Regions from separate parts of the Kitasatospora sp. NPDC058965 genome, predicted to be linked through region 1. Evidence: riboswitches for the same ligand, from Rfam matches in the RefSeq annotation. Region 1 holds a riboswitch; the other holds the start of a gene.
The links. Region 1 has a riboswitch for cobalamin ahead of ACFW1A_RS19175 (cobalamin biosynthesis protein). Riboswitches for the same ligand answer to the same signal wherever they lie in the genome.
Positions count from the first base shown of each region.

Region 2: it holds a riboswitch for cobalamin, as region 1 does, so the genes downstream of both, ACFW1A_RS38635 (HoxN/HupN/NixA family nickel/cobalt transporter) here and ACFW1A_RS19175 (cobalamin biosynthesis protein) in region 1, are expected to answer to the same signal.

Region 1 is NZ_JBHYKG010000106.1:2,288-8,670, forward strand. Features, by position in the region: gene ACFW1A_RS19160 (hypothetical protein) at 1-724, opposite strand, end outside; gene ACFW1A_RS19165 (hypothetical protein) at 1,123-2,241, opposite strand; gene ACFW1A_RS19170 (helix-turn-helix domain-containing protein) at 2,373-3,062, opposite strand; cobalamin riboswitch at 3,234-3,385, shown strand; gene ACFW1A_RS19175 (cobalamin biosynthesis protein) at 3,419-4,354, shown strand; gene ACFW1A_RS19180 (cobyric acid synthase) at 4,351-5,877, shown strand; gene ACFW1A_RS19185 (putative cobaltochelatase) at 5,913-6,383, shown strand, end outside.
Region 2 is NZ_JBHYKG010000469.1:130-2,826, forward strand. Features, by position in the region: gene ACFW1A_RS38635 (HoxN/HupN/NixA family nickel/cobalt transporter) at 1-936, opposite strand, end outside; cobalamin riboswitch at 1,121-1,336, opposite strand; gene ACFW1A_RS38640 (ArsR/SmtB family transcription factor) at 1,420-1,785, shown strand; gene ACFW1A_RS38645 (LuxR C-terminal-related transcriptional regulator) at 1,966-2,655, shown strand.

The DNA.
Region 1 (6,383 bases):
GCTCGGCGGCGCTGTCCGCGCGGACCACGGCCCCGACCGCCGCCAGGCCGTCCAGGATCCAGTCCAGCACCGCGGCCACGTCCGAGGGCGCCGGCGGGGCGTCCACCTGGGGCTCGCGGCAGGTGCCGCGCACCGCCGAGACGGCGGAGGCGGCGTGCGGGACCGGCGAGAGCGCGGCGAAGTTGCTGCCGCCGTGCCGGCGCTCGTCCAGACCGCGGCGCAGCAGCTCCATCAGCTCGCTCTCGGCCACCGGGCCGTCCACCAGGTGCAGGAAGGAGAGCAGCTGCGGGGCCTGGTCGACGGCCTGCCCGGCGAGCACCGCGAAGACGCCGCGCAGGGCGGCCGGCGGCACCGGGGCGAGCAGGGTCCAGGCGTCGAACAGCGCGGACCAGCCGCGCAGCACCGCCTCGTCGTCGTGCTCCCAGGCGTGCAGCCGCCAGCCCGGGCCGGCACCGCCGTCCCGCGGCTCGATCAGGCCGACCAGCAGCGCCTGGCCCCAGGCGCGGGCCGCCGCGCCGACCGTCATGGCCAGCGCCCGGCCGGCCGCGCGGGCGTCGTCGGGGAGGAGTTCGCCGCGCTTGTCGACGTGCTCCAGTTCGCCGGCCCAGCGGGCGATCCGGACCGCGTCGGCCAGCATGGCGCGGGCCGGTGGGGCGAGTTCGCCGGGGCCGGGGAAGCCCTCCGGCACCGGGACCCGGCCGCGCCCGGGGGCGGGCCTGGGCATCCGCCGGCGGAGCGGAGCACGGCCCGGCTGGGCGGCTGCGCCGTCGGGCCGGCGGGCCGTACCGGGAAGACGGGTCACCGTCGCGCCGGTACCCGGGGTCGGCGGGAGCGGGGCATCACGGTCGCGCGGATTCCGAGACGTCACGCCGTGCAGTCTTCCCCGTGTATGGGGCGCTTGTCACATCGAGTTCGGCGCGTCTTGTACTGCTTCAGGTGGCAATCGGGGCGGAGTCGGGGCAAGAGGGCCCAAACCGGGCCGCCGCCCACCGGCCCTGAACTGTGCACGACAGTAGTGGTGGCACCGTGCGTGGTCAAGGGGTGACCCTACGGGATCACCCGGCGCCGGCGCCAGGGGTGGCGGTCCCGTCCCGCCGGGGTACCCCGGCGGGACGGGACCGGTCACAGGATCGGGGTCAGGAACCGGCGCAGCGTCTCCTCGTAGCCGGCCGGGTCGGCGTTCCACAGCGCGGCGTGGGCCGCACCCGGCACGGGGTGCAGGCTCACCAGGTCCTGGCGGCGGTGGGCCAGCCGCTGGGCACCGGGCCAGGGGGCCACCTCGTCCTGCGGGCTGTGCAGCAGCAGGGTGGGTGCGAACAGGTCGGTGCCGGCCGCGATCCGGGCGAACCCGGCCAGGTCGACCCCGGTGCGCCCCTCCGCCGACCAGGCGCCCAGCTGCCCGGCCAGCGCGGTCGGCACCCCGGCGGCGGCGGCCACCCCGCGCACCGTGGCACCCGGCTCCAGCACCGCGGAGTCCAGCACCAGGCCGGCCACGCTGGTGCGGTAGTCCGAGCGGGCCGCCGCGTGCAGCACCGCGGCCGCGCCCACCGACCAGCCGTAGAGCACGACCCGGCCGGCCCCGGCCTCCTTGGCGAACCTGATCGCGGCGTCCACGTCGTGCCACTCGGTCTCGCCGAAGTGCCCGATCCCGTCCGGCGAGGCGGGCGCGCCCTGGTCGCCCCGGTAGCTGACCACCAGCGCGGGCAGCTGCAGCCGCTTCAGCAGCTGCAGCACCGGCAGCGCCTGGCGCCGGTCGGCCAGCACGCCGTGCACCAGGATCACCCAGGTGCCGCGGACCGCCGGCACGTACCAGGCGGGCAGCGCGCCCAGCTCGCCGTCCACCACCACGTCCATGTAGTCCAGTCCGCAGGCCGAGCCCGGGTCGCCGCGCAGCACCCGGGTGGTCAGCTCCACCTCGGTGCCGGCCGCCGGCGGGCTGCCCGCGCTCAGCTCCAGGCGGCGGGTGACGGTCTGCGGGTCGGTGGCCAGCACCTCGCCGACCACCGCGTGCCCGCCGGGCCACTCCAGCGCGTACCGGCCGCGCCGGGAGCTCGCGGTGGTGCGGGTCAGGGTGATCCGGTCGGCGGCGAGCTGGTGCACCCGCAGTTCGGGCTCGCCCTCGCCCTCGGTCCGCTCGGGGCGCAGGCTCAGGTCGGAGACCCGGCGCCCGATCAGCAGCGCGGCCGCGCCGGCTCCGATGGCAACAGCGGTGGCCGTGGCGACGACGGTTCCCCAACGCATGGCTCTCCCCGGGATGGTGACGGCGGCTCGGACGGGCCAATCCAGTTCACCCCGCCGCAGGCCGGACGGCCACCGCAACGCCGCCGTTGGGAGACACTGCGCGAGGTGCCCCGGCCGGCCGCCCCGGCACGTCACACGGGCAGGCCTCCGGTGTCCCGGCCGGTGAGCAGGGCCCAGAAGCGCTCGTCCACCGGCGCCTCCGGCGGGGTGCTCGGGGCGGTCGCGCCCCAGTGCGAGGTGACCTGGTACTCGCCCTGCAGGGCGGCCAGCACGGCGGCCAGGGTGGCCGTGGGCACCGGGACCAGCCGGCCGACCGCGGCGAGCTGGGCCTGCCAGCGGCCGTCCACGCACTGGCGCAGCCGCCGCTCCAGCTCCGGGCCGCCGCCGGTGATCCGCAGCAGGTCGCGCAGCCGCAGCCCCAGCACCTCGGCGAGCGCGGCGGTCTGCGCCTCGTCACCGGTCCAGCGGCCGGTCAGCTCGGCGGCGGTGTAGCCGCGCGGGTTCATCCCGATCCGGGCGGCCGCCTGGTCCGCGGTGAGCTCGCGGGCCAGCCGGAAGTCCCGCAGCGAGCCCGGCGCCGCGTCCATCAACTGGACCGCCGGGCACCACAGCGCCCGGGCCAGCGCGATGAACTCCGTCTCGTCCGGGCGGAACTCCCCGCTCTCCCAGCCCAGCACGTGCGAGGGGAGCAGCCGCACCCCGTGCGCGGCCATCCCGGCCGCCACCTGGTCCGGGGTCAGTCCCAGGCCCACCCGGTGCGCACGGGCGGCCTGCGGGGAGAACGGGACCGGGGCGGGGGCGGTGAACCGGCGGCTTCGCATGGCGCCGACGCTAGGCCCGCCCGCGCACCGCTCCCCAGCCGCTGAACGCACGAAGCGCCGCGGCCGCCCCTGACGCAGTGTTGGACGATCCACCAGTCGTGGCCGCGTCGACGACGGCGGCGCCGGTGTGATCAACCACTCCGCCGGCTGCCGTGAGGCCTGGTTGACGCCCGGTTGACCAGCGTGATGGGATCCTTGGGCCATACGGAGGCAAGCAGAGGAAGCCGGTGCGAATCCGGCGCGGTCCCGCCACTGTCACCGGGGAGCGCGACGCACCGTCAGCCCCCGGGAGCCAGGAACTCGCCCCTCCGGATTCACGTCGAGCCAGGGCGCGGACCCTGAGTGAGGACCCGTCGATGCAGCGCGCCGTCACCGGCCATGCGCTCGGTGCGGTGATCGGCTTCGCCGCCGACGCCGTCTTCGCCGACCCCCGGCGCGGCCACCCGGTGGCCGCCTTCGGCCGGGCCGCCAGCGCCCTGGAGCGCGCCCTCTGGCGCGACCACCGCGGCGCCGGCGCCCTGCACACCGCGCTCGCGGTGGGCACCGTGGCGCTGGGCGCCGCCGCCCTGGAGCGCGGCGCCGGCCCGGTCCGCCGCACCGCCACCGCGGCCCTGGCCACCTGGACCGTGCTCGGTGCCACCTCGCTGCTGCGCGAGGCCCGCACCATCGGCCGGTCGCTGGCCGCCGAGGACCTGACGGCGGCGCGGGAGCGGCTGCCGCACCTGTGCGGCCGCGACCCCAGCGCGCTGGACGGTCAGCAGATCGCCCGCGCGGTGGTCGAGTCGGTGGCCGAGAACACTGCCGACGCGGTGGTGAACGCGCTGGTCTGGGGAGCCCTGGCCGGCCCGCCCGGGCTGCTCGCCTTCCGGGCCGTCAACACCCTGGACGCGATGGTGGGGCACAAGTCCGTCCGCTACCGCCGGTTCGGCTGGGCCGCGGCCCGGCTGGACGACGTGGCGGGCTGGCCGGGCGCCCGGCTGACCGCGCTGCTCGCGGTGGCCGCCGCCGACTCCCCCGGCACCGCCTGGCGGGTCTGGCGCCGCGACGGCGGCAGCCACCCCAGCCCCAACGCCGGCCAGGCCGAGTCCGCCTTCGCGGGCGCGCTGGGCGTCCGGCTCGGCGGCACCCTGCAGTACGGCGACCGCGTGGAGCACCGGCCGGTGCTGGGCGCCGAGCTGCGGCCGGTCGCGGTCGCCGACATCGAACGCGCCTGCCGGCTCTCCCGCCGGGTGGGTCTGCTGGCGCTGGGAACCACGGTGGTGGCCCGGCTGCTGTGGAAGGGACGGACATGAGCAACGCGATCCTGGTGGCCGGCACCACCTCGGACGCCGGCAAGAGCGTGGTGACCGCCGGGATCTGCCGCTGGCTGGCCCGCAAGGGGGTCCGGGTGGCGCCGTTCAAGGCGCAGAACATGTCGCTCAACTCGATGGTCACCGCCGACGGCGCGGAGATCGGCCGGGCCCAGGTGATGCAGGCCCAGGCCGCCCGGGTGGAGCCGGAGGCGGCGATGAACCCGGTGCTGCTCAAGCCCGGCGCGGACGGGCGCAGCCAGGTGGTGCTGCTCGGCCGACCGGTGGCCGAGGTGGGCGCACTGGACTACCGCGAGCGCAAGCCGTACCTGCTGCAGCGCTCGCTGGAGTGCCTGGCCGACCTGCGGGCCCGGTTCGACGTGGTGGTCTGCGAGGGCGCCGGCTCGCCCGCCGAGATCAACCTGCGCGACCGCGACATCGCCAACATGGGCCTGGCCCGGGCCGCCGACCTGCCGGTGGTGGTGGTCGGCGACATCGACCGCGGCGGGGTGTTCGCCGCGATGTACGGCACCCTGGCGCTGCTCGACGCCGCCGACCAGGCGCTGGTGGCGGGCTGGCTGGTCAACAAGTTCCGCGGCGACGCCCGGCTGCTCCGGCCCGGGCTGGACATGCTGCACGAGCTGACGGGCCGTCCGGTGCTGGGCACCCTGCCGATGCTGCCGGGCCTGTGGCTGGACGCCGAGGACTCGCTCGACCTGTCCTCCGCCGTGGTGGACCGCGCCCCGTCCGGCCCGGTCGGCGCCGACGTGCTGCGGGTGGCGGTGCTGCGCTTCCCGCGGCTGTCCAACTTCACCGACCTGGACGCGCTGGCCCAGGAGCCGGGCGTGCTGGTGCGCTGGGCCACCCGGCCCGAGGAGCTGGCCGACGCCGACCTGGTGGTGCTGCCCGGCACCCGGGCCACGGTGGCGGACCTGGCCTGGCTGCGCGAGCGCGGGCTGGCGGAGCCGCTGCGCGCACGGGCGGCGGCCGGGCGGCCGGTGCTCGGGGTCTGCGGCGGCTACCAGATGCTCGGCCGGCGGATCACCGACCTGGTGGAGTCCGGTGCGGGCACCGTGGCCGGGCTCGGCCTGCTGCCCACCGTGGTGGAGTTCGGGGCCGAGAAGGTGCTCGGGCGGCCGGTGGGCGAGGCGCTGGGCGAGCGGGTGGCGGGGTACGAGATCCACCACGGCATCGTGACCGTGGAGGGTGGCGAGGCCTTCCTGGACGGGTGCCGCGAGGGGTCGGTCTGGGGCACCACCTGGCACGGGGCACTGGAGAACGACGGCTTCCGGCGGGCCTTCCTGCGCGCGGTCGCGGCGGCGGCGGGGCGGGCCTTCGTGCCCGCGCCCGACACCTGCTTCGCGGCGGCCCGGGAGGAACGGCTGGACCGGCTGGGGGATCTGATCGAGGAGCATGCCGACACCGACGCGCTGTGGCGGCTGATCGAGGGCGGGGCGCCGGGCGGTCTGCCGTTCGTCCCGCCGGGGGCTCCGGCCGCGCGTGGTGTGGAAGGTGAGCAGCTGTGAGTGATGTCCGATATCCGTTCACCGCGATCGTCGGGATGGCCGACCTGCGGCTGGGACTGCTGCTGAACGCGGTCTCGCCGGCGGTCGGCGGAGTGCTGGTGCGCGGCGAGAAGGGCACCGCGAAGTCGACCATGGTGCGGGCGCTGGCCGGCCTGCTGCCCTCGATCGCGGTGGCCGAGGGCTGCCGGTTCGCCTGCGACCCGGCCGCGCCGGACCCGCAGTGCCCGGACGCGCCGCACAGCGGCGCGGGCGGCGGGCGGCCGGCCCGGCTGGTGGAGCTGCCGGTCGGCGTCACCGAGGACCGGATCGTCGGCTCGCTCGACCTCGAACAGGCGCTGGCCCAGGGCGTCAAGGCGTACGAGCCGGGCCTGCTGGCCCAGGCGCACCGCGGCGTGCTCTACATCGACGAGGTCAACCTGCTCCAGGACCACGTGGTGGACCTGCTGCTGGACGCCGCCGCGATGGGGCGCAGCTACGTGGAGCGCGAGGGCGTCTCGGTGCGGCAC
Region 2 (2,697 bases), on a different contig from region 1:
GAAGATCCCGACGATCACGAAGCCCACGTTGTTCAGGTCGATCCCGGAGATCCAGCCCGTCACGGGGTCGGTGAGGTCGAGCTGGTCGTGCAGCACCCCGACCAGCTCGATCGTGCCGATCAGGAACGCCACCGCGATCGAGAGGCCGGTGATGGTCAGGTTGTAGTAGACCTTGCGGGCCGGGTTGGAGAACGCCCAGTGGTAGGCGAAGTTCATGAACGTGCCGTCCAGGGTGTCGAACAGGCTCATCCCCGAGGCGAAGAGCAGCGGCAGGCAGAGCACCGCGTACCAGGGCAGCCCCGCGGCCGCGCCGGAGCCGGCCATCACCATCAGGGTGACCTCGGTGGCGGTGTCGAACCCGACGCCGAACAGCAGGCCGATCAGGAACATCTGCCCCGGGCGGGTGATCGACTTGGTCAGCCGCCCCAGGATCCGGTTGACGAACCCCCGGCTGTCCAGGTGCTTCTCCAGCTCGTGCTCGTCGAACTGCCCCGCCTTCATCGCCTTGAAGATCCGGTAGATCCCGACCAGCGAGACCACGTTGAGCGCGGCGATCAGGTAGAGGAAGCCGCCGGAGACGCTGGTGCTCACCACCCCGAGCACCTTGTGGGTGCTGGAGTCGTCGTTGGTCAGCGCGCCGACCGCCTTGGCGCCGCTGGCGATCAGGGTGGCCAGCACCACCACGATGCTGGAGTGGCCCAGCGCGAACCAGAAGCCCACCGAGACCGGGCGCTTCCCGTCGGCCATCAGCTTGCGGGTGGTGTTGTCGATCGCGGCGATGTGGTCGGCGTCGAAGGCGTGCCGCATGCCCAGGGTGTAGGCGGTGACGCCCAGGCCCAGGCCGAACACCTGGGTGCCGACGGTGTAGTGGTGCGGCGCGACCATCGCGATCAGCACGGTGAACGCGACCACGTGCATGGCGACGATCACCGCCATCAGGCCGCCGGTGCGGATCCAGTCCTTCCGTTCCCAGCGCAGCACGGTCGTCCCGCCGCTCCCCCCGGTCTTTCCGGAAGATCCGGACTTTCCGGGCAGGGCAGCAGCGGTTTCGGGCATGGTCATAGTGGGGCAGCCTCTCCAGCACCTCGTTGGGGGCACCTCCCGGCCGAAGCTGGGGGAGGTCATCCTGCGGTGCCGTGGCCGGTCTCCTGGCTGACGGGTGATGACGCGCCCGCACCAGGCCTTCCCGGACACGCGGTGTCCAGTGACCGCCCGTGCCACAAGGGCACGGGCTCGATGCGGGAGCTCCCCGATCACAGTGGCGAGGGCCGCTCCGGACTCCTGTGACGAACACAGTGCACCGGTCTTCCCGAACACCACGGCTGGTCCACCGTAGAGGTGACGGCTGCTCACCCACAAGCCTGCACAGGTGTGCAGGTGTCGCATGTCACGTGCGCCGGGTGGTGAATGATGGCTCCCATGCACTTGGTCCCCGAGGAGCGCGCACACCGCCGCCCCATCGACGAGCACACGGTCTGCGAAGCCATCGCCGGCATCGGCGAGCCGGAGTCGGTCCGCGCCTGGGCCGACCGGTTCTCCCTCCTGGGCGAGCCCGGCCGGCTCTCGGTGCTGCTGGCCGTGCACCGGGCCGGGCCGATCGCGGTCACCGACCTGGCGCTGGCCACCGGCATCAGCGAGACCGCCGTCTCGCAGATCCTGCGGCTGCTGCGGGTCGCGGGCTCGGTCACCGCCGCCAAGGACGGGCGGGTGGTCCGCTACCGGCTGGCCGACGCCGACCTGGCCCGGCTGCTGGACTCGGTGCCGCCGCTGCCGGGCGGGCACTGAGGCGGGGCGGGCGGGCACTGAGGCGGGGCGGGCGGGCACTGAGGCGCGGGCCTTCCGGTCCGTGGCCTGCGCGTTCCTGGTTATTGCTTGTTTATGAGCTCCTGACAGCCTGTCCGGCGGGCCGGCGAACCCTCTCCCCCACCGTCCGGGCGGGAGGCACCAGCAGTCAGGAGAACCAGAGTGCAGCGCATCACGGTAGCCGTCCACGCCACCGATCCCATCTCCAGAGCGGGCGTGGCCGGACAGCTGAGGCACCGTCCGGAGGTCACCCTGGTCGACCCGGCCATCCACGCCGACGACGCCGACGCCGACCGCACCGCCGGCACCGCCCCCGACGGCGCCGCACCGCCCACCGCGGTGGCCGTGGTGGTCGCCGAAGCGCTCGACGAGCCGACCACCGTCCTGCTGCGCCGCCTGCACCGCACCCGGCGCACCCGCCAGGTCCTGGTGGTCCCGCAGCTGCGCGAGGGCGAGCTGGGCCGGCTGGTCGAGTGCGGGGTGACCGCGGTGGTGTGGCGCGCGCAGGCCGGCGAGGAGGGCCTGCTGCGGGCGATCCTGGCCGCCGCCAACGGCGACGGCACCCTGCCGCCCGAGCTCGTGGGCCGGCTGATGACCCAGCTCGCCCAGCTCCACCGCGGCGCCGCCCAGGGCCGGGCCGCCGCCGGCACGGTGACCGGCGGCGGGCTCTCCGAGCGCGAGCGCGACGTGCTGCGCCTGGTCGCCGAGGGCCTGGACTCCAACGAGATCGCCAGCCGGCTCTGCTACTCCCAGCGCACCGTCAAGAACGTGCTCTACGGCGTGATGACCCGGATGAACCTGCGCAACCGCCCGCACGCCGTGGCCCACGCCCTGCGCGAGGGGTACCTGTAAGCCCGCGGGGCGTACCAGTGCCCGGCTACCCGGCTACCCGGC